DNA from 2 places in the Nocardioides pollutisoli genome. Region 1 is predicted to be linked to the other one. Evidence: riboswitches for the same ligand, from Rfam matches in the RefSeq annotation. Region 1 holds a riboswitch; the other holds the start of a gene.
The links. Region 1 has a riboswitch for cyclic di-AMP ahead of ABLE68_RS14480 (transglycosylase family protein). Riboswitches for the same ligand answer to the same signal wherever they lie in the genome.
Positions count from the first base shown of each region.

Region 2: linked by a shared signal. The riboswitch ahead of ABLE68_RS21815 (C40 family peptidase) and the one ahead of ABLE68_RS14480 (transglycosylase family protein) in region 1 are both predicted to bind cyclic di-AMP.

Region 1 is NZ_JBDZDU010000001.1:2,950,606-2,960,025, forward strand. Features, by position in the region: gene ABLE68_RS14475 (arylsulfatase) at 1-1,234, opposite strand, end outside; cyclic di-AMP (ydaO/yuaA leader) riboswitch at 1,513-1,670, shown strand; gene ABLE68_RS14480 (transglycosylase family protein) at 1,680-2,018, shown strand; gene ABLE68_RS14485 (Dyp-type peroxidase) at 2,032-2,922, opposite strand; gene ABLE68_RS14490 (aminopeptidase P family protein) at 2,924-4,300, opposite strand; gene ABLE68_RS14495 (PrsW family intramembrane metalloprotease) at 4,360-5,493, shown strand; gene ABLE68_RS14500 (dynamin family protein) at 5,490-7,196, shown strand; gene ABLE68_RS14505 (GTPase family protein) at 7,269-8,924, shown strand; gene ssb (single-stranded DNA-binding protein) at 9,054-9,420, shown strand, end outside.
Region 2 is NZ_JBDZDU010000002.1:774,030-783,449, reverse strand. Features, by position in the region: gene trpD (anthranilate phosphoribosyltransferase) at 1-760, shown strand, start outside; gene ABLE68_RS21845 (cellulase family glycosylhydrolase) at 793-2,256, shown strand; gene ABLE68_RS21840 (Lrp/AsnC family transcriptional regulator) at 2,260-2,538, opposite strand; gene ABLE68_RS21835 (DEDD exonuclease domain-containing protein) at 2,549-4,330, opposite strand; gene ABLE68_RS21830 (hypothetical protein) at 4,425-4,655, shown strand; gene ABLE68_RS21825 (NYN domain-containing protein) at 4,652-5,881, shown strand; gene ABLE68_RS21820 (hypothetical protein) at 5,945-6,151, shown strand; cyclic di-AMP (ydaO/yuaA leader) riboswitch at 6,297-6,474, shown strand; gene ABLE68_RS21815 (C40 family peptidase) at 6,488-7,471, shown strand; gene ABLE68_RS21810 (hypothetical protein) at 7,522-8,730, shown strand; gene ABLE68_RS21805 (M48 family metallopeptidase) at 8,741-9,420, shown strand, end outside.

The sequences.
Region 1 (9,420 bases):
GGTACGGCGTGTTCATGGCGTGCGCCCAGCCCACGGCGTAGTGGTTGTACGCCGACGGCGTGCCGAAGTCGTCGATGCGCTCCGCCATGAACTCGGTGGTCTGGAGGGCCGTCGCGCCGTTGAGGTTGATCAGCTCGTTGAACGTGCCGTGGAGGTCGCCCTCGGCCGATGCGCCGTTGTCGCCGATGATCACGTAGACGAGGGTGTCGTCGAGGATCTCCAGCTCGGCCAGCGCGTCGATCAGGCGCCCGACGTGGTGGTCGGTGTGCTCGAGGAAGCCGGCGTACACCTCCATCTGGCGGGCGAGCACCGGCTTGAGGTCGTCGGGCATCTCGTCCCAGCCGGGGATTTGCTCGTGGCGCTCGGTCAGGTCGGCGTCCTCCGGCACGACGCCGAGAGCCTTCTGGCGCGCGATGGTCTCCTCGCGCAGCGCGTCCCAGCCCTGGTCGAACCTGCCCTTGTACCTGTCCGACCACTCGACCGGCACGTGGTGGGGAGCGTGGGTGGCCCCGGGGGCGAAGTAGGCGAAGAACGGCTTGTCCGGCATCAGCGCCTTCTGCTGCTGCACCCAGGCGATCGCGTGGTCGGTCATGTCCTCGGTGAAGTGGTAGCCCTCCTCCGGCGTACGGTCCGGCTCGACGGGGGTGGTGTCGCTGTAGATCGCCGGGGCGTACTGGTTGGTCTCGCCGCCGAGGAACCCGTAGAAGTGCTCGAACCCGCCGCCGCCGGACGGCCAGTTGTCGAAGGGCCCCATCGGGCTGGTCTGCCAGACCGGCACCTCGTGGCACTTGCCGAACTGGGCAGTGGAGTAGCCGTTGAGCTTGAGCGTCTCGGCCAGCGGGGCGCAGGTGTTGGGCCGCAGCGAGCTGTAGCCCGGCGCCGAGGTCGCGATCTCGGTGATGCCGCCCATGCCCACCGTGTGGTGGTTGCGGCCCGAGAGCAGCGCCGCCCGGGTCGGCGAGCAGAGCGCCGTCGTGTGGAAGCGGGTGTAGCGCAGGCCCTGTTCGGCGAGCCGGTCGAACGTGGGGGTGTTGATCGGCCCGCCGAAGGCGCTGGAGGCCCCGAACCCGCAGTCGTCGATCAGGACGACCAGGACGTTGGGCGCGCCCTCCGGGGGCAGCAGCGGCACGATCGGCGGGAAGGCCGTGTCCGGGTCCTTGGCGTCGTACGTGACGGGGCCGCGCGCTGCCTGGTCGGGGATGGGAAGCACCTGACGCTGCACGGTCTCGGTCACGACGACTCCTTGTCTGCTCGCCGCCGCTCCACCGCGATCGGCAGCTCATCGTGGCCGTCGATCCAGGGACGTCGCGCCACCCGAACCGGGTGAAGCGGCGGGGTAGTCACGGACGTTGTGGTGGCTCCACGGGCAAATCGACCACCACGACGTCCGTGACTACCCCTGAACGAAGTGGCGCGTCTCACGCCCGCACCGCCCGGTCTCGATTTGAGGTCGGGTGGGGCGGTCTGCCTACCCTCGACGGGTCCCGGCACACCGGGACGGCCACCCGGGCACGCCGAGTCCTGTCCGGTCGGGGGGTCCCGCATCACAGCACGGACAGGAGCGGGGGAACCAGGTTCCTCGGGTCGCGACGCGACCCTCGGGGTGAAGCCACATCGATGGCCGGGCAACTCCAGCCCGAACCCGACAGCTAACTCCGCAGGCGTCGTAGGAGTCCTTCATGCGCATGCGCACCCTGCTGTCCACGGCTGCCCTCGCGGCCACCACCATCACCCCCGTCGTCGCGATGAGCGCCCCGGCGGACGCCACCCCCACCCGGACCTGGGACCGGATCGCTCGCTGCGAGTCGGGCGGCAACTGGCACATCAACACCGGCAACGGCTACTTCGGTGGCCTGCAGATCAGCAGCGGCACCTGGCACGGGTACGGCGGCGGCAAGTTCGCCCGGATCCCGAGCCGCGCCAGCAAGGCCCAGCAGATCCGCGTCGCCGAGCGGATCCAGAACGGTCAGGGCTGGGGCGCGTGGCCGACCTGCTCGCAGCGGGCCGGCGTGCGCTGACCCTGACCCGGGTTCAGTCCTCGGGCGTGGCGAAGGTCAGCAGGTCGCTCGCCGAGGGCACGAAGTAGTAGCCGCCCGTGAGCGGCGTCGAGTAGCGAGTCAGCTCGTCTCGTACGCCGCCACGGCCGGCCATGCTGTCGAGCATGTCGGCGAGCGGCGCCTGCGTGGCGCTGAAGCCGACGAAGACGGTGCCGTGGTCGGTCACGGTGCCGTACGGCGTGTTGCGCCGGAAGATCTGACCGAACTCCTCCTGGTCCGTGCGGGCCACGTGGGAGGTCGCGGGCTTGTCCTCGAGCTCGATGCTGTCCGGCTTGGTCCGGCCGATCACCTGCTCCTGCTGGTCCTGGCTCAACGCGCTCCACGCCGCGGCGTCGTGCGCCCACTTCTGCAGCAGCAGCACCGACCCGCCCTCACCGGGGGAGCCGTCGGGCACCAGCACCTCGGTCGGGGCGAGCAGCAGCGAGTGGTTCTCCGACCCGTCGATGAAGCCGGTCAGGTCGAGGTCGCGGTGGTAGGACCAGCTGACGATCTCCTCGGCCACGACCGCCACGTCGCGCAGCGCCGCGATCATCTCGGTCGCCGCGTCGAAGACCACGTCGTACGACGCCCCCGCGATCCACAGCACCAGGTCGTGCTGGGTCGCGGGCATCGTGAATCCCTCGATCCCGTCGACCGGCTCGTCGAAGCCGTGCAGGTCCTCCGGCGTCCGGTCCGGCGCGACGGCACGCCACACCTCCGGACGGAACCCGGTCACCAGGTTGACCCCGCCCATCGTCGTCCGCGGCTCGGTGAGGTCGGCGACGGCGGACACCAGTGCCGCAGCGTCCGCGCCCGTCAGGTCGAGCTCGAGATAGGTGTGGGCGAGGTTGCCGAGCGCGAAGATCCCGGTCTGGGGGACGGTCACCTCAGCGCCGGTGCTCGCCCATCCACGCCTCGACGTCGGTCGAGGTGCGGGGGAGCGCGGCGGAGAGGTTGCGCGAGCCGTCGGCGGTGACCACGATGTCGTCCTCGATCCGGATGCCGATGCCGCGGAGCTCCTCGGGGACGAGCAGGTCGTCCTCCTGGAAGTAGAGGCCCGGCTCGACGGTCAGCACCATGCCCTCGGCGAGCGTGCCCTCGGCGTACGCCGCCGGCGCGGCCTGGCCGCAGTCGTGGACGTCCATGCCGAGCATGTGGCTGGTGCCGTGGAGCGTCCAGCGCGCGTAGACCCGGCTCTCGGGGTCGAGCGCCTCCTCGGCGCTGACCGGCAGCAGCTGCATCGCCTCGAGTCCGTGCGCCAGCACCTCCATCGCGGCGTTGTGGGCGGCCCGGAAGGGCTCACCGGGCCGGATCGCGTCGATGCCGGCCTGCTGGGCGTTGTAGACGAGGTCGTAGAGCTCGCGCTGCAGGTCGGTGAAGCGGCCGTCGATCGGCAGCGTGCGGGTGACGTCGGCGGTGTAGAGCAAGCGGTTCTCGACACCCATGTCGAGCAGCACCAGCTGGCCGGGGGTGATCGGTCCGGAGTTCTCGATCCAGTGCAGCGTCGTGGCGTGGGAACCGCCCCCGACGATCGAGTCGTAGCCGATGTCGTTGCCCATCGCCCGGGCCCGGCGGAAGAAGGTGCCCTCGATCCAGCGCTCGCCGTACTTCAGGACGTCGTCCCACTCGCGCACGGAGTCCTCGAAGCCGAGCGTGGTGATGTCGCACGCCTCCTGGAGCTGCGCGACCTCCCAGTCGTCCTTGATCAGCCGCAGCTCGGAGGCGACCCGGGTCAGCTCGGGGTCGACGTCCAGCACCCGCGTCTTGCGGTCGCCGTCGTCGTACGACGGGAGCTCGTCGATGTGGCGGACCTCGATGCCGAGGGAGTCCGAGATCTCCTTGAGCGAGGGACGACGGCCGGCCCAGAGCTCGCCGTACTGCCGGTCGCGGAAGAACTCGTCGGTCTCGCGCGAGGAGCGCGGCCGGGCGTAGAGCACGGACTCGCCGTCGTCGACGACCAGCACGGCGTCGCTCGTCTGGTTGCCCGAGAAGTAGGTGTGGGCCGTGTCGGGCCGGAACCGGTAGTCGGTGTCGTAGGCGCGCACCTTGTAGGTGCCGGCCGGCAGCACCAGCCGCTCGCCGGGGAAGGCCTCCGCGAGCTTCGCGCGGCGCTGTGCGGCAGGTCCGGCGACGGGCTCGACCGCGAGGTCGAGGTCGCGGTCACCCCAGCCCTGGCGCATGAAGGCGGCGTAGGCGGCGGGGACGGCCGGGTCGTGCGACTCGGTCTTCGGCTCGGCGGTCTCAGGAGTGGTCTGCTCGCTCACGCACCTCACTCTACGCCGGGAGTCGGGGCTCGAAGAGTGCCCCCGATAGGCTGCGGGCCATGCCCGGAACCCGCCGTGAGAGCGCCGCGTCGTCGGTCGCCTTCACGGTGGTCGTCACGGTGCTGGTCTGCCTCGGCGCCCTCGCGATCCTCGCGATCCTGGCCTTCGCGGGTGCTCCGCGGACGGTCGTCCTGGCCACCGCGCTCGCGGCCGTCCCGGTCGGTCCGCTGGTCGCCTGCTACCTCTGGCTGGACCGTTATGAGCCCGAGCCGCGGAGCATGCTCGCCTCGGGTCTGCTCTGGGGCTCGTTCGTGGCGACCGCCGCCGCGATCGTGCTGCAGGGCCTCGGTGGCCTCATGGGTGGCGTCACCGACCGGCTCTCGCTCGAGCTGGTCGCGCCGCTGACCGAGGAGCTCTGCAAGGGGCTCTTCCTCTTCCTCCTGCTGTGGTGGCGTCGCGGCGAGCTCGACGGCGTCCTCGACGGGATCGTCTACGCCGGCATGGTCGGCATCGGCTTCGCCTTCACCGAGAACATCCTCTACCTGGCCGCGGCGTACAACGGCACCGACGGCATGGGCCCGGGCGGCATCGAGGCCGTCACGACGACGTTCGTGGTGCGCTGCGTCGTCAGCCCCTTCGCGCACCCCCTCTTCACCGCGTTCACCGGCATCGGCGTCGGCCTGGCCGTCAACGCCCGCAGCCGCGGTGCCCGCGCGCTGTGGCCGCTCGCCGGTCTCGCCTGCGCCGTGGTCGCGCACGCCACCTGGAACACCGCGACCGTCTACGGCGCCGACAGCTTCGGGATCGCGTACGTCGTCCTGATGGCGCCCGTCTTCGTCGGCATCGCCTCGCTGGCCATCTGGTCGCGGAGCTCGGAGCGCCGGCTGCTGGCCTCGGCGCTCACCGACGCCGCCAACCGCGGCCTGGTCCCGGCGACCGACATCGGCTGGGTCGTCGACCTCGGTGCGCGCCGCCGCAGCCGCGCCTACGCACGCAGCGTCGGCGGCAAGCCGGGCGAGCGGGCGATGCGCGACTACCAGCAGGCGACCATCGAGCTCGGCTTCCTCCACTACCGTTACCTGCGGGGCACGCCGCCGCCGGACTACGCCGCCCGCGGCCAGCAGTTCCTCCAGCGCATCGACGAGCTCCGCCCGACGATCGCTTTCCCCGGACAGGTGGTACCCACCCGATGACGGTCTCTCCCGACCACGACTCCCGCATGCTCACGGCGCTGGTGCAGCTCCGTGGCGCGCTGCAGGACGCCCGGCTGCCGCTGGACGTCGCCGGGGTGGAGGAGCGTCGTACGTCGCGCCAGCAGCTGGTCGACCAGCTCGAGGACTACGTGCTGCCGCGGCAGATGAGCGTCGAGGCCCCGCTGCTCGCGGTGGTCGGTGGATCGACCGGCGCGGGCAAGTCCACTCTGGTCAACTCGATTGTCGGCCACCGGGTGACCGCCTCGGGGCTGCTGCGCCCGACCACCCGGTCACCGGTCCTCGTGCACCACCCCGACGACGCCCACTGGTTCGGCCAGGACCGCCTCCTGCCCGACCTGGTCCGGGTCGACCACTCGACCGACGACCCCGACTCGCTCCAGCTGGTCGCCTCCGACACCGTGCCCGTCGGCCTGGCGATCCTCGACGCACCCGACGTCGACTCGGTCGAGGAGCGCAACCGGCTGCTCGCCGCCCAGCTGCTCGCCGCCGGCGACCTGTGGCTCTTCGTGACGTCGGCAGCGCGCTACTCCGACCAGGTGCCGTGGGACTACCTCAAGCGGGCCGCCGAGCGCTCGACGTCGGTCGCGATCGTGCTCGACCGCACCCCGGCCGACGCGATCAGCACCGTCGCCGCCCACCTGGCCCGGATGCTCGCGAGCCGCGGTCTCAAGGACTCGCCCCTGTTCACCGTCAACGAGGCGCCGGTCGACGAGGACGGGCTGCTGGCGCCCGCCGAGGTCGCCGACATCCGCACCTGGCTCGTCTCGCTGGCCGGCGACAACGGCGCCCGCGACGCCGTCGTACGCCAGACCCTCGACGGCACCGTGCGCACCCTCGGGCGCCAGGCGCACGTCATCGCCGACGCCGTCACCGAGCAGATCACCGCGCTCGACGAGCTCCGGACGGCTGCCACCGCGGCGTACGCCGAGGCCGAGGCTGCTGCTCTGGCAGCCACGACCGACGGCTCGCTGCTGCGGGGCGAGGTCGCCGCGCGCTGGCGGGAGTTCGTCGGGACCGGCGAGCTGCTCAAGTCGCTCGACAACAAGGTGAGCCGGCTGCGCGAGCGGGTGGTCAGCGCGGTCAAGGGCACCGCCCAGCAGGCCGACCGCGTCAGCGTCGCCGTCGAGGCCGGTCTCGAGCTCATGGTCCTCGACCACGCCGAGAGTGCCGCCGGAGCCGCCCGGGCAGCCTGGGACGAGCTCGGCACGGCCGGTCCCGTGGTCGCCGCGGCCGAGGGCGACCTCGGTCGCGCCTCACGCGACCTGCGTCGCCGGGCGGAGGGCGAGGTCCGCGCCTGGCAGCAGGAGCTGGCCGACCTCGTGAAGACGCACGGCGCCGCGGAGCGCAGCTCCCGCTACCTCGCGTACGGCGCCCGGGGCCTGGCCGTGACGCTGGCCGTGGTCTCGCTGGCCGACGACTCCGACACCAGCGGATCGAGCGTCGCGGTCGGTCACACGCTGCTGGACGCCGTCTTCGGCGCCGACCAGACCCGCACCCTCGTCGCGCAGGCCCGCGCCGGGCTGCAGCGGCGGGTGTCGGCGCTCCTCGAGGGCGAGCGGGGCCGCTATCTCGGCCTCCTCGACGCCGTGGACCTGCCCCCTGACGCGGCGCAGGTGCTGCGCTCCGCGGCCCGTCGGGTCGACGACCGCCGCTTCGAGCAGAGCCGTCCGGGGGGCGACTGAGGCGTGCCCTAGGGTGGGAGCGCACTGTTTTCACGGCAACACCACCGCCCTGCGGGCGGGTCGAGGGAGAAGATGACGTCCTTGCTCGAGGGGACCGGCCGACTGGTCACCCGCGGTACCGACATCGGTGCGCGCATCGAGGGCCTCGACGATGCCAACCGGGCCGCGCGCGGCCGGCTCGACGACGCCCTGGTGGACGAGTCCGCCGAGGTCGTCGAGCGAGCGGCCGGCCGGCTGCGACTGTCGGCGACCCACACCGTGGTCGCCATCGCGGGCGCCACCGGGTCGGGCAAGTCGTCGACCTTCAACGCGTTGACCGGCCTGGAGCTCTCCGCCGTCGGCGTACGCCGTCCCACGACGTCGTGGGCCACCGCCTGCGTGTGGGGCCGCGACGGTGCCGACGAGCTGCTCGACTGGCTCGGGATCCCGCCGCGCCACCAGACCACCCGTGACTCGATGCTCGACCTCGGCCGCGGCGAGAGCCAGGGCGAGCTCGACGGCGTCGTGCTCCTCGACCTCCCCGACCACGACTCGACCGAGGTGGCCCACCACCTCGAGGTCGACCGGCTGGTCGCGCTCGCCGACGTGCTCGTGTGGGTCCTCGACCCGCAGAAGTACGCCGACGCAGCCATCCACGACCGCTACCTCGCGCCCTCGGCCGAGCAGCAGGACGTGATGCTGGTCGTGCTCAACCACATCGACACCGTGCCCGAGGACCGGCGCGAGTCGATGCTCGCCGACATCCGCCGGCTGCTCGACGACGACGGCCTCGACCGGGTGCCCGTCCTCGCGGTGAGCGCTCGGCAGGGTACCGGCATCCCCGAGCTGCGCGCCGAGATCGGGCGCCGCGCCGCCGAGAAGCAGTCCACGCGGGCGCGCCTCGACGGCGACGTGCGTGGCATGGCCGCGAAGGTGGCCGAGGTCTCCGGTGACGGCGCCACCCGCGTCGTCGAGACCACCCGGCTCACCGCCCTCGACGACGCCTTCGCCGAGGCCGCGGGCGTGCCCGTGGTCGTCGAGGCCGTCGAGCGCTCGCTGCGCATGCGCGGCTTCCGGGCCACCGGCTGGCCCGTGCTCGGGTGGCTCGGTGGCATCAAGCAGGACCCCCTCAAGCGTCTCGACCTCGACCTGGGTGAGGACGGTCGGGCGCTGAGCGGTCGCTCCCGGACCGCGCTGCCGGAGGCGACCCAGGTCCAGCGGGCCCGGGTCGACACCGAGGTCCGCACCCTCGCCGACGACGTCAGCGACGGACTCGCCGCCCCGTGGGTCGAGTCCGTACGCCGGGCCTCCGTCTCACGGCTCGACGAGCTCGGTGACCGCCTCGACGCCGGTCTCGCGGCCACCGACCTCGGTGCCGCCAGGCTGCCCGCGTGGTGCGGGCTGGTCCGCGTCGTCCAGTGGCTGCTGCTGCTCGCCGCCGTCGTCGGCCTCGGCTGGACCGGGGTGCTGCTCGGGACCGGCAAGCTCCAGGACTCCGACACCCCGCAGGTGGCCGGGATCGCCGTGGCTCTCGTGCTCCTCGTCGGCGGGGTCGTGGTCGGCCTGCTCCTCGGGCTGCTGTCGCGTCTGCTCGTCGGGCGGATGGCGCGGCGTCGCGCCGAGGAGGCCGACGTACGCCTGCGGCACGCGGTCAACGAGGTCACCCACGAGCTGGTGGTCGAGCCGGTCGAGGCCGAGCTGATGGCCTACACGACTGTCCGCAACGGGCTGGTCAAGGCCCAGTCCTAGGCCACCAACCCTCCACAGGGCGCCCCTCGGGCGGCCTTCTCCACAGGCGTCCCCTCCGGGCGGCCCGGTCGTCGGTGCTGCCGCCCAGTCTCGATCTGTCGCACCGACCGATCGAGGCAAGGAGACCTCATGAACGAAACACAGATCACGCTCCAGGGCTGGCTCGGGGGAGACGTCGTCCTCCGCAAGGCGGGCGAGGTCCCGGTCGCCAACTTCCGGGTCGCGTCCACCCCACGCCGCTTCAACCGACGCACCGAGTCGTGGGGAGACGCGCCGACGCAGTGGTACACCGTCAACGTCTGGCGGGCGCTCGCCGACAACTGCGCGCAGTCGCTGCGCCGCGGCGACCCGGTGGTCGTGCACGGACGGCTCAACGTGCAGGTCTACGTCAACGCCGACAACATCGAGGTGACGACGTTCGAGATCGAGGCCGACCACGTGGGCCACGACCTGAGCCGGGGGACCAGCGCGTTCACCCGCACGCCGCGAGCGGTGC
Region 2 (9,420 bases), on a different contig from region 1:
GTCGGTCAACATCTCGACGATGGCGGCGATCGTCGCCGCGGGCGCCGGCGCGATGGTCGTCAAGCACGGCAACCGGTCGGCGTCGTCGATGTCGGGCTCGGCGGACGTGCTCGAGAGCCTCGGCATCCGGCTCGACCTGCCGACCGACCGGGTCGCGACCGTCGCCGCCGAGGCCGGGATCACCTTCTGCTTCTCGGCCGCCTTCCACCCCGCGATGCGGCACGCCGCGGTGCCCCGGCGCGAGCTCGGCATCGGGACCACGTTCAACCTGCTCGGCCCGCTCACCAACCCGGCCCACGCCGGCGCTCGGGCGATCGGCTGCGCCGACGTGCGCGCCGCCCCTGTCATGGCCGGCGTCTTCGCGGCCCGCGGCATCGACGCGTGGGTCTTCCGCGGCGACGACGGCCTCGACGAGCTCACGACCACGACGACCTCGCGGGTGTGGCACGTCCACGCCGGCGAGATCACCGAGCACACGGTCGACCCGGCCGACCTCGACGTGCCACGCGGCACCACCGAGGCCCTGCGCGGTGGCGACGCGGCGCACAACGCCGACGTCGTACGCCGCCTCCTCGACGGCGAGACCGGCGCGGTCCGCGACGCCGTCGTGCTCAACGCCGGGGCCGCGCTCGCGGTCTACGACGACCCCTCCGCCGAGCCGATGGCCGCCCTGGCCGCCGGGCTGGCCAAGGCCACCGAGTCGATCGACTCGGGCGCTGCCCGGTCTACTCTCGACCGCTGGATCGCGGCGTCTGCCTGACGAGAGCTGCTGGCGGCAGTACGGTGCGCCGCATGCGTCGGTTGGGTGTCGGCTTCGTCTTGGTCCTGCTTGCGGCCGCTCTGTGGCTGCCCGCCCCTGCGTCCGCGCACGACGGAGACGCGCCACCACAGCTGCACCGCAAGGGTCGCTGGCTGGTCGACGAGCAGGGCCGGACCGTGATCGTCCACGGCTTCAACATGGTCTACAAGCTCGCGCCCTACTCGCCACCCGATGACCCGGCGGGCTTCACCGAGGCCGACGCCCAGTGGCTGGCCGACCACGGCTTCAACGCCGCCCGGGTCGGGACGCTCTGGGCCGGGCTCACCCCGGAGTCGGCCGACCAGCTGGACCCGACGTACGTCGCCGGCGTGCAGCGGGTGCTCGACCTGCTGGCCCAGCGGCACATCTGGATGCAGCTCGACATGCACCAGGACCAGTGGAACGAGTACTACGGCGGCGAGGGCGTGCCCGACTGGGCCGTGATCCGTCCTGCGCCGTACGACGAGGAGCCGTACGAGTTCGTGCCCTTCCCGAAGGGCTACTGGACCGACGAGGTCTCGACCGTGTTCGACAACTTCTGGGCCGACCACGACGGACTGCTGACCGACTGGGCCGAGGCCTGGCAGCTGACCGCCCAGCAGTGGAAGGACCAGCCCTACCTGATGGGCTACGACCTGCTCAACGAGCCGTGGATGGGCATGGAGTGGCGGAGCTGCTTCACGGGCTGCCCGGCGTCGTACCCCGCCGAGCTGCAGCCGGCGATGGAGCGCGGCCTGGCGGCGGTGCGGTCCGCCGACCCCGACAACATCGTCTGGTGGGAGCCCCAGCAGTTCGCGGGCGGCTCCACGGCGGACACGTACTTCACGCCGGCGGCGGGGGAGCGACAGCTGGGCTTCTCCTGGCACAACTACTGCCCGTCGCTGTTCGTGGCCGGGCAGGGCGGCGGCCCGCCGGACGTGACCCCCTGCAAGGACTTCAGCGACACCCACCAGAAGGGGGCGATCGACCAGTCCCGCCGGATGCACGCGGTCCCGATGATGAGCGAGTGGGGTGCGACCGACAACCTGAAGGTGATCGCGATCGACGCCGCTGCCGCGGACAAGCACCTGATGGGCTGGACGCACTGGGCCTACAAGGAGTGGGACGACCCGACGACCTCCGGAGGCAACGTCCAGGGGATGTTCGACGACGACGCCGACCTGTCGACGCTGCGGATGGGCAAGGCCAAGCTGCTGGTGCGCACCTACGCCCGGGCCACGGCCGGGACGCCGCTGTCGATGCACTTCAACGCGCGCAACGGCGAGTTCCACTACCGCTACCGCCCGGACCGCGCGATCCACGCGCCGACGGAGATCTTCGTCAGCCCGCTGCACTACCCCGACGGCTACCGGGTGCGGGTCGACGGGGGTACGGCGGTGCGCGCGGGTGACCACCTGGTCGACGTACGTCGCTCCGGCAAGGGCGTCGTCTCGGTGACGATCACCCGCCGCTCCTAGAGATCAGTCGAGCCCGAGGGAGAACGCCGACTCGAGGTCGTGGCGCGAGTAGGCGCGGAAGGCGATGTGGGTCTCGGTGTCGGTGACACCGGGCACCTTGTTGAGCTGGTCGGCGACCACGGTCGCGACGTCGTCGTGGTCGCGGACCCGGACCAGGGCGATCAGGTCGATCTGGCCGGTCACGGAGTAGACCTCGCTCACGCCCTCGAGGGCGGCGATCGCCTCGGCGACCTCGGGGATCCGGGCGACGTCGGCCTTCACGAACACGATGGCGGTGATCATGGGCCGCAACTTACCTCGCGGGCTGGTGCACCGTGGCCAGCTCGCGCCGGTCGTCGAACGGCACCAGCGAGAGCCGGGACTGGTTGACCGCGTCGTGGACCGCCAGGTGGCGGGTCGCGCCGGCGACCGGGCAGGTCCACTCGCCGTCGACGTCGACCAGGCGGATGCCGGAGGACTCGAGCCAGCGCAGGACCTTCTCGGTCTCCTCGGCGGTCGCGGCCGGCACGGGTCCGGGCGCGGTGGCGACGGTCTCGGCCGAGAGCCGCAGGCCGTCGACGTAGGCGGTGGCGTCGGCGCCCGGCGGGATCACCCCGGCAGCGGCCAACCGGCCGAAGCGCACGACGTGGACCGCCCAGCGGCCGTCCTCCTCGCGGCGGACGGCGACCACCTCGGGGCAGCGGGTCAGGGCCGAGAGCCGCTGGGTGCGGGCGGCGGCGCGCACGAACGCCGACAGCCGGTCGCGGTGCACCCCGGCCTCCTCGAACCGCTCGTCGGCGGCGAGCAGCGACATCCGGGCGTTGATCGCCTCGACCACGTCGTCGGGGCGGCGCAGCAGCGAGTCGCGCAGCTGGCGCACCACCGCGGCGTACGCCGACGCGTCGACGCTGCCGTCGCAGGGGGACAGGCAGCGACCCATCTCGGCGAGCACGCACGGCGACCGGCTCGAGTCCTTGCCGAGCTTGTCGGTGCACTGCCGCACCGGGAACGTGTCGTGGAGCGCGGCCAGGCACTTCTCGGCGGTCTTGCGGGACGAGAAGGGACCGAGGTAGTCGGCGTCGTCGTCGAGCACCCGGCGCACCAGCGACAGCCGCGGCCAGGGCTCACGGGTCAGCTTGACGAAGTGGACCTTCTCGGGGAAGCGGGAGCGCCGGTTGTAGCGCGGCTTGTGCTCCGCGATCAGCCGCAGCTCGCGCACCTCGGCCTCGAGCGGGGTCGCGCACTCGATGCCGTCGACCGAGCTGGCGATGCCGACCATCTCGCCCATCCGCGACCGGGTCTCGGACGCGGTGAAGTAGGAGCGCACCCGCGAGCGCAGGTCGCGGGAGGTGCCGACGTAGAGGACCCGCTTGCGGTCGTCACGGAAGAGGTAGACGCCCGGCGCGTGGGGGAGACCCTCGGCGAGGTGACGCTTCTTGCGCTGGGCGGTCGACACCCGCGACGAGAACGTCTGCAGCTCCTCGAGGGTGTGGACGCCGAGCCCGCCGAGGCGCTCCATCAGCCCGTGGAGGACGTCGACGGTCGCGCGCGCGTCGGACAGCGCGCGGTGGTTGGGCGTCGTCGTGGAGCCGAACGCCTTGGCGAGCGAGGAGAGCTTGCAGTTGGGCGCGTCGTCACGGGTGACCACCCGGCGCGCCAGCTTGGCGGTGTCGAGCACCTCGAACCGCGGCCAGGGTCGGCCCTGCTGCGCGGCGAAGTGCTTGAGGAAGCCGACGTCGAACGGCGCGTTGTGGGCGACCAGGACGCAGCCGGTCGCGAACTCCAGGAACGCCGGGAGCGCCGACTCGATCGACGGCGCGTCGTAGACCATCGAGTTGGTGATCCCGGTCAGGACCGCGATGAACGCAGGGATCTCGGTGCGCGGGTTGACCAGGGTCTGGAACTCGCCGAGCACCTCGCCGCCGCGCACCTTCACCGCGCCGATCTCGGTGATCATCGAGCCGCCGTCGGCCGAGCCGCCCGTGGTCTCGAGGTCGACCACGCAGAAGGTGATGTCGCGCAACGAGCGGCCCAGCTCGTCGAAACTGCGTTGCGACTCCCACCGGGAGGTCGCACCCTGGACCGCGCTGCTCATGGGCTCGACGCTAGATCGGCCCACCGACAATCTCGGGGACGACGCGCAGACCCGCCGACTACGCTCGTGCGCACAAGGAGAGAGGAGGCCGCGGATGCTCCCCGACCACCAGCGCTATCGCTGTGCGGGCTGCGGCAACCTCACCCGCTTCGACGTGACGCGCACCCGGCGTACGACGGAGTTCTGGCACTTCGACCTCGCCGGCGAGCACACGGTCGAGGAGACGGATTTGCGCGGCGAGTCGGTCGAGCAGGTCACCTGCCGCTGGTGCGGCCGCTCCGACGCGATCGAGCTCGTCGACCGACAGCAGCCCGCCGAGCCATGAGCACCGATCTCCTGCCCGGCCTGCCCGAGCTCCCCGAGCCGGTCCGGGCCCGGGTCCTGGCGATGACCGCCGAGGCGCTGCCCGTCGTCCCCCGGCTCCCTCCGGCCGTACGGCGGGTCGCGTCGTTCGCCCCGGCCCGCCGGGCGCGGCTCGGGGCCGGTGCGATCTCCGAGGCGCTGGGCGACGAGGACTTCCGCGAGCGGGTCGGTGTCCAGGTCGCAGCGCGCCAGGCACCCGACGACCCGCTCGGCCTCGCGGCCCGGGCCTGGCTGGTCCGGCCCGAGGGCTGGGAGGAGGCCGTGGCCGCCGCCGAGGGGCTGGTCGAGCCGCCGGCGCCCCGGGACGACCGCGAGCTCGAGCGGCTGCGCTCCCGGCTGGCCGAGGCGGAGCAGGCGACCCGCGAGCTGCGGGCGGCCCATCGAGCGCAGGTCGACGAGTACAAGGCGGAGAACGCCGCCCTGCGGCGCAAGCTCGGCGACACCCGTGCGTCCGAGCGCGAGTCGCGGGCCGCGGCGGAGGACGCCGCCCGGGCGATCGAGGAGGCGCGCGCCTCGGCGGCGGCCTCGTCGGCCGCGCTGGAGAAGGAGAACCGACGGCTCCGGGCGCAGGTCGAGCGGCTCGAGGCCGAGGAGGCGCGGTCGCGCCGCGACGCCCGCTCGGAGCGCGACGAGGCGAGCCTGCGTGCCCGCCTCCTGCTGGAGACCGTCATCGACGCCGCCAGTGGGCTCCGTCGGGAGCTCGCGCTGCCGTCGGTCGACGGGGCGCCCGGTGACCGGGTCGAGGCGGACGTCGCCACGACCGGGCAGCGGATGCCCGTGCAGGCCTCTCTCGACGACTACCTCGCGATGCCGCGGGCGCGGCTGCTCGTCGACGGCTACAACGTCAGCAAGACCGCGTGGCCGAGCTCCTCGCTCGAGGCCCAGCGGATCCGGCTGGTCAACGGGCTCGCGCCCCTGGTCGCGCGCACCGGTGCCGAGACCACGGTCGTCTTCGACGCCGCCGACACCGACCAGCGGCCACCCGTCAACGCGCCCCGCGGCGTCCGCGTCCTCTACAGCCCGCGTGGCGTGATCGCCGACGACGTGCTCCGCGACCTGGTCGCCGCCGAGCCCGAGGGCCGGGTGGTGGTGGTCGTGACCGCCGACCACGAGGTGGCCCGGGACGTGCTGCGCGACGGCGCCCGTGTCGTACCTCCCTCCGCGCTCCTGGACCTCCTCGCCCGGTAGTCGACACGCCGGGGACCGGGATCTCGGACCCGACTGTCGGTGGTCCCTGCGAGCGTTCCTGGCATGACAACGAGAATCGACTGCGACACCTGCGAGGTGCGCGGGCTGCACTGCCACGACTGCGTGGTCACCGTGCTGCTGGGCCCACCCCCCGAGCTCACCTTCGACGACGACGAGCAGCGCGCGCTCGACGTCCTGGCCGCGGGCGGCCTGGTCCCGCCGCTGCGACTGGTCCAATCGGTCCCCGCACCCCTGATCGAGTCCGCCTGATGTGACGGGTGTGACGTGTGTGACAGCCACGACGCACGAGATCGTAAAAAAGTTGCGCCACGTGGGGGGAAAGTTGGTCAGGCCCTCGCGCCGCGACTACCGTGTGTCGCTCAGGTGGCCGTGGATGTGGATCACTCGGATCCGCACGGTCACCGCGCTTAGTCCGGACCTGTCGACTCGTCGGTGGGCCCGGAGCCGGGGAACCAACCTTTCTGGGGTGAATCACCGGTGAGTCGGAGGCACGTGTGCCCCCGAGGAGCCGGTGTAGGGCAAGTCGTGCCCGAACCCGTCAGCTCACCCGGTAGGCGTACGACTACAAAGGGAGCCCGCTCGCTCGTGCAGAACGGCCGTAAGCGACTCATCACCATCCTGTCCGGTCTCGCCATGATCGCCGCCGTGGGCTTCATGCCCTCGTCGCCGGCGCAGGCCAAGCCCGACATCGACGACGTCCAAGCACGGGTCGACCGGCTCTACCACGAGGCCGAGCAGGCCTCGGAGCGCTACAACGACGCCAAGCTGGAGCTGCGCGACCTGCAGGGCGACCTCGCGTCGCTCAAGGCCGACCAGAGCCGCCAGGACGACGCGCTCGAGTCGGTCCGCACGCAGGTGCAGGACTCCATCGTGCGTCAGTACGAGGGCGAGAGCCTGTCGGCCGTCGGCCAGGTCGTCGTCTCCGACGACCCGCAGAAGTTCCTCTCCCAGCTCTCGACCATGTCGGCCTTCAACGACATGCAGTCGCAGCTCTACGACAAGTACTCCACCGAGCTCCAGGCCCTCGACATCCGCAGCTCCGCGACCGAGAAGCGCGCGGCCGAGATCGCCGCCCTCGAGAAGCAGCTCGCCCAGGAGAAGGCCGAGGCGGACAAGAAGCTCGCCGAGGCCAAGTCCCTGCTCGGTGACCTCAAGGCAGACGAGCGCGAGGCGATCCTGTCCCGCGGCGAGGTCCGGGTCCCGTCCGACGTACCCGCCTCCGGTCGCGCCGCCGCCGCGGTTGCCTACGCCATGGCGCAGGTCGGCAAGGCCTACGTCTACGGTGCCGCCGGCCCGAGCGCCTTCGACTGCTCCGGCCTGACGATGATGGCCTGGGCCCAGGCCGGCGTCGCGCTCCCGCACTCCTCGAGCGCCCAGTTCTCCTCCGGCCCGCACATCGCCGAGAGCGACCTGCAGCCCGGCGACCTGGTCTTCTACTACAGCCCGATCAGCCACGTCGGCATGTACATCGGCAACGGCATGATCGTCAACGCCGAGAACCCCGGTGCCGGCGTCCGCGTCACCAGCCTGCACGCCATGCCGTACGTCGGCGCCGTCCGGCCCGGCTGAGATTGGCCACACCCACTCCGAGTCGACAGGCCGGTCGCCCACTCTGGTGGGTGGCCGGCCTTTCGCTGTGCCTGCTGGTGGGTGCCGGCCTGCTGGCGTGGTCGCTCACCGACGATGACACCTACGTCGCCCCGAGCCCGCACACCGCGCACCCCTCGGTGCAACCCACGCTCGCGACCGAGACCCTCGCCGACTTCCAGCAGGCGGTGCGGACCCGCGACGTCGCCGCGGCCCGCGCCCTGGCGCCCGACGACGACGCCGCGACCGCGGACGCCCTGGCCGCCCTGGTCCGCAACGCGAAGGCGCTGCGGGTCTCCGACTTCACGGTGCGCTACATCGACGACGACGGCACGCCGGCGTCCGACGGCTCCTGGGACGCCGGGGTCGACGCGACCTGGGCGTTCCGCGGCTTCGACACCGTGGCCGCACGTGCCGAGATCACCGTCCGCCTGATCGACGAGGGGGACCGCGTCGCACTCACCGGGTTCGGCGGTCGCGACCGGGTCTCACCGCTGTGGCTCTCGGGCCCGCTGCAGGTGCGACGTACGCCCTCGACCCTGGTCCTGGTCGCCGGCACGCCCGCCCAGGCCGACTCGTACGCCGCGCGAGCGACGACCGCCGTCCCCGTCGTACGCCGGGTGCTGCCGAGCTGGCACTCCGGCCTGGTCGTCGAGGTGCCGGCCACGGTCGGTGATCTCGACCGAGCGCTCAACGCGGAGCCCGGCACCTACGACCAGATCGCTGCCGTGACCACCTCGGCGGACGGCTCGACGGCGCCCGACTCGCCGGTGCACATCTTCGCCAACCCCGACGTCTTCGGCACCCTGCGGCCCACCGGTGCCCAGGTCGTCATGAGCCACGAGGCGACGCACGTCGCGACCGACGCCTGGGACGCGCGGATGCCGCTGTGGCTGCTCGAGGGGTTCGCCGACTACGTCGCCCTCCGCGACGTCGACCTGCCGGTGAGCCGGTCGGCGGCGCAGATCATCGCCGAGGTCCGCAAGGACGGCCCGCCGCGCCACCTGCCGGGAGCCGGCGAGTTCGGCACGCGCACGCCCGACCTCGGCGCGACCTACGAGAGTGCCTGGCTGATCTGCCGGCTGCTCGCCGAGCGCGGCGGTGAGCCGGCGCTGGTGACGTTCTACCGATCGGTCGACGCAGGTCAGCCGGTCGGTGCCGCCCTGGAGGCGTCGTTCGGGCTGTCGACGGCCGAGCTCACGAAGGAGTGGCGGAACCTCCTGTCAGGCCTGGCCGGATAACTTGGGCGAAGTGAGGAGCCCCGAGCGTCGAGTCGCTCTCGTCGTGACCGCCGCCGGCGGCATCGCCTTCGTCGTCATCGCGCTGCTCCTGGTGCCGTGGCACCCGGTCCCGGGTGGCACCCCGGCGCCGGTCCCCGCCGACTCGGTCTTCGGCGCCGAGCAGATCGCACGGGCCGAGGAGTTCTCCCGCTGGGCGCGGGTGTGGAGCTGGAGCTCGCTCGCGGTGTCGCTGGTCGTCGCGCTGGTGATCGGCCTCAGCTCGTGGGGTCGCCGACTGGTCGACCGGCTGCCGGGCTGGTGGTGGGTCCGGATCGTCCTCGCCGTCGCGATGATCGAGCTGATCGGCCGGATCATCACGCTGCCCTTCGCGGTGCTGCTGCGCCGCCGGGTCCTCGACTACGGCCTCAGCACCCAGTCGTGGGGCGGGTTCGCGCACGACATGGTCAAGCACGAGGCGATCACCATCGTGGTCACCTCGTTGCTGCTGATCGTCCTGGTCGGCTGCGCCCGGCGGTGGCAGCGGGCCTGGCCCGCGGTCGCCGGCGGACTGCTCGGCGTGCTCGTGCTGGCCGGGTCGTTCGTCTACCCGGTGGTGATCGAGCCGCTGTTCAACTCGTTCCACTCGTTGCCGGACGGGCCGCTGCGCACCCAGATCCTCGCGCTCGCCGACGAGGAGGGCGTCCCGATCGA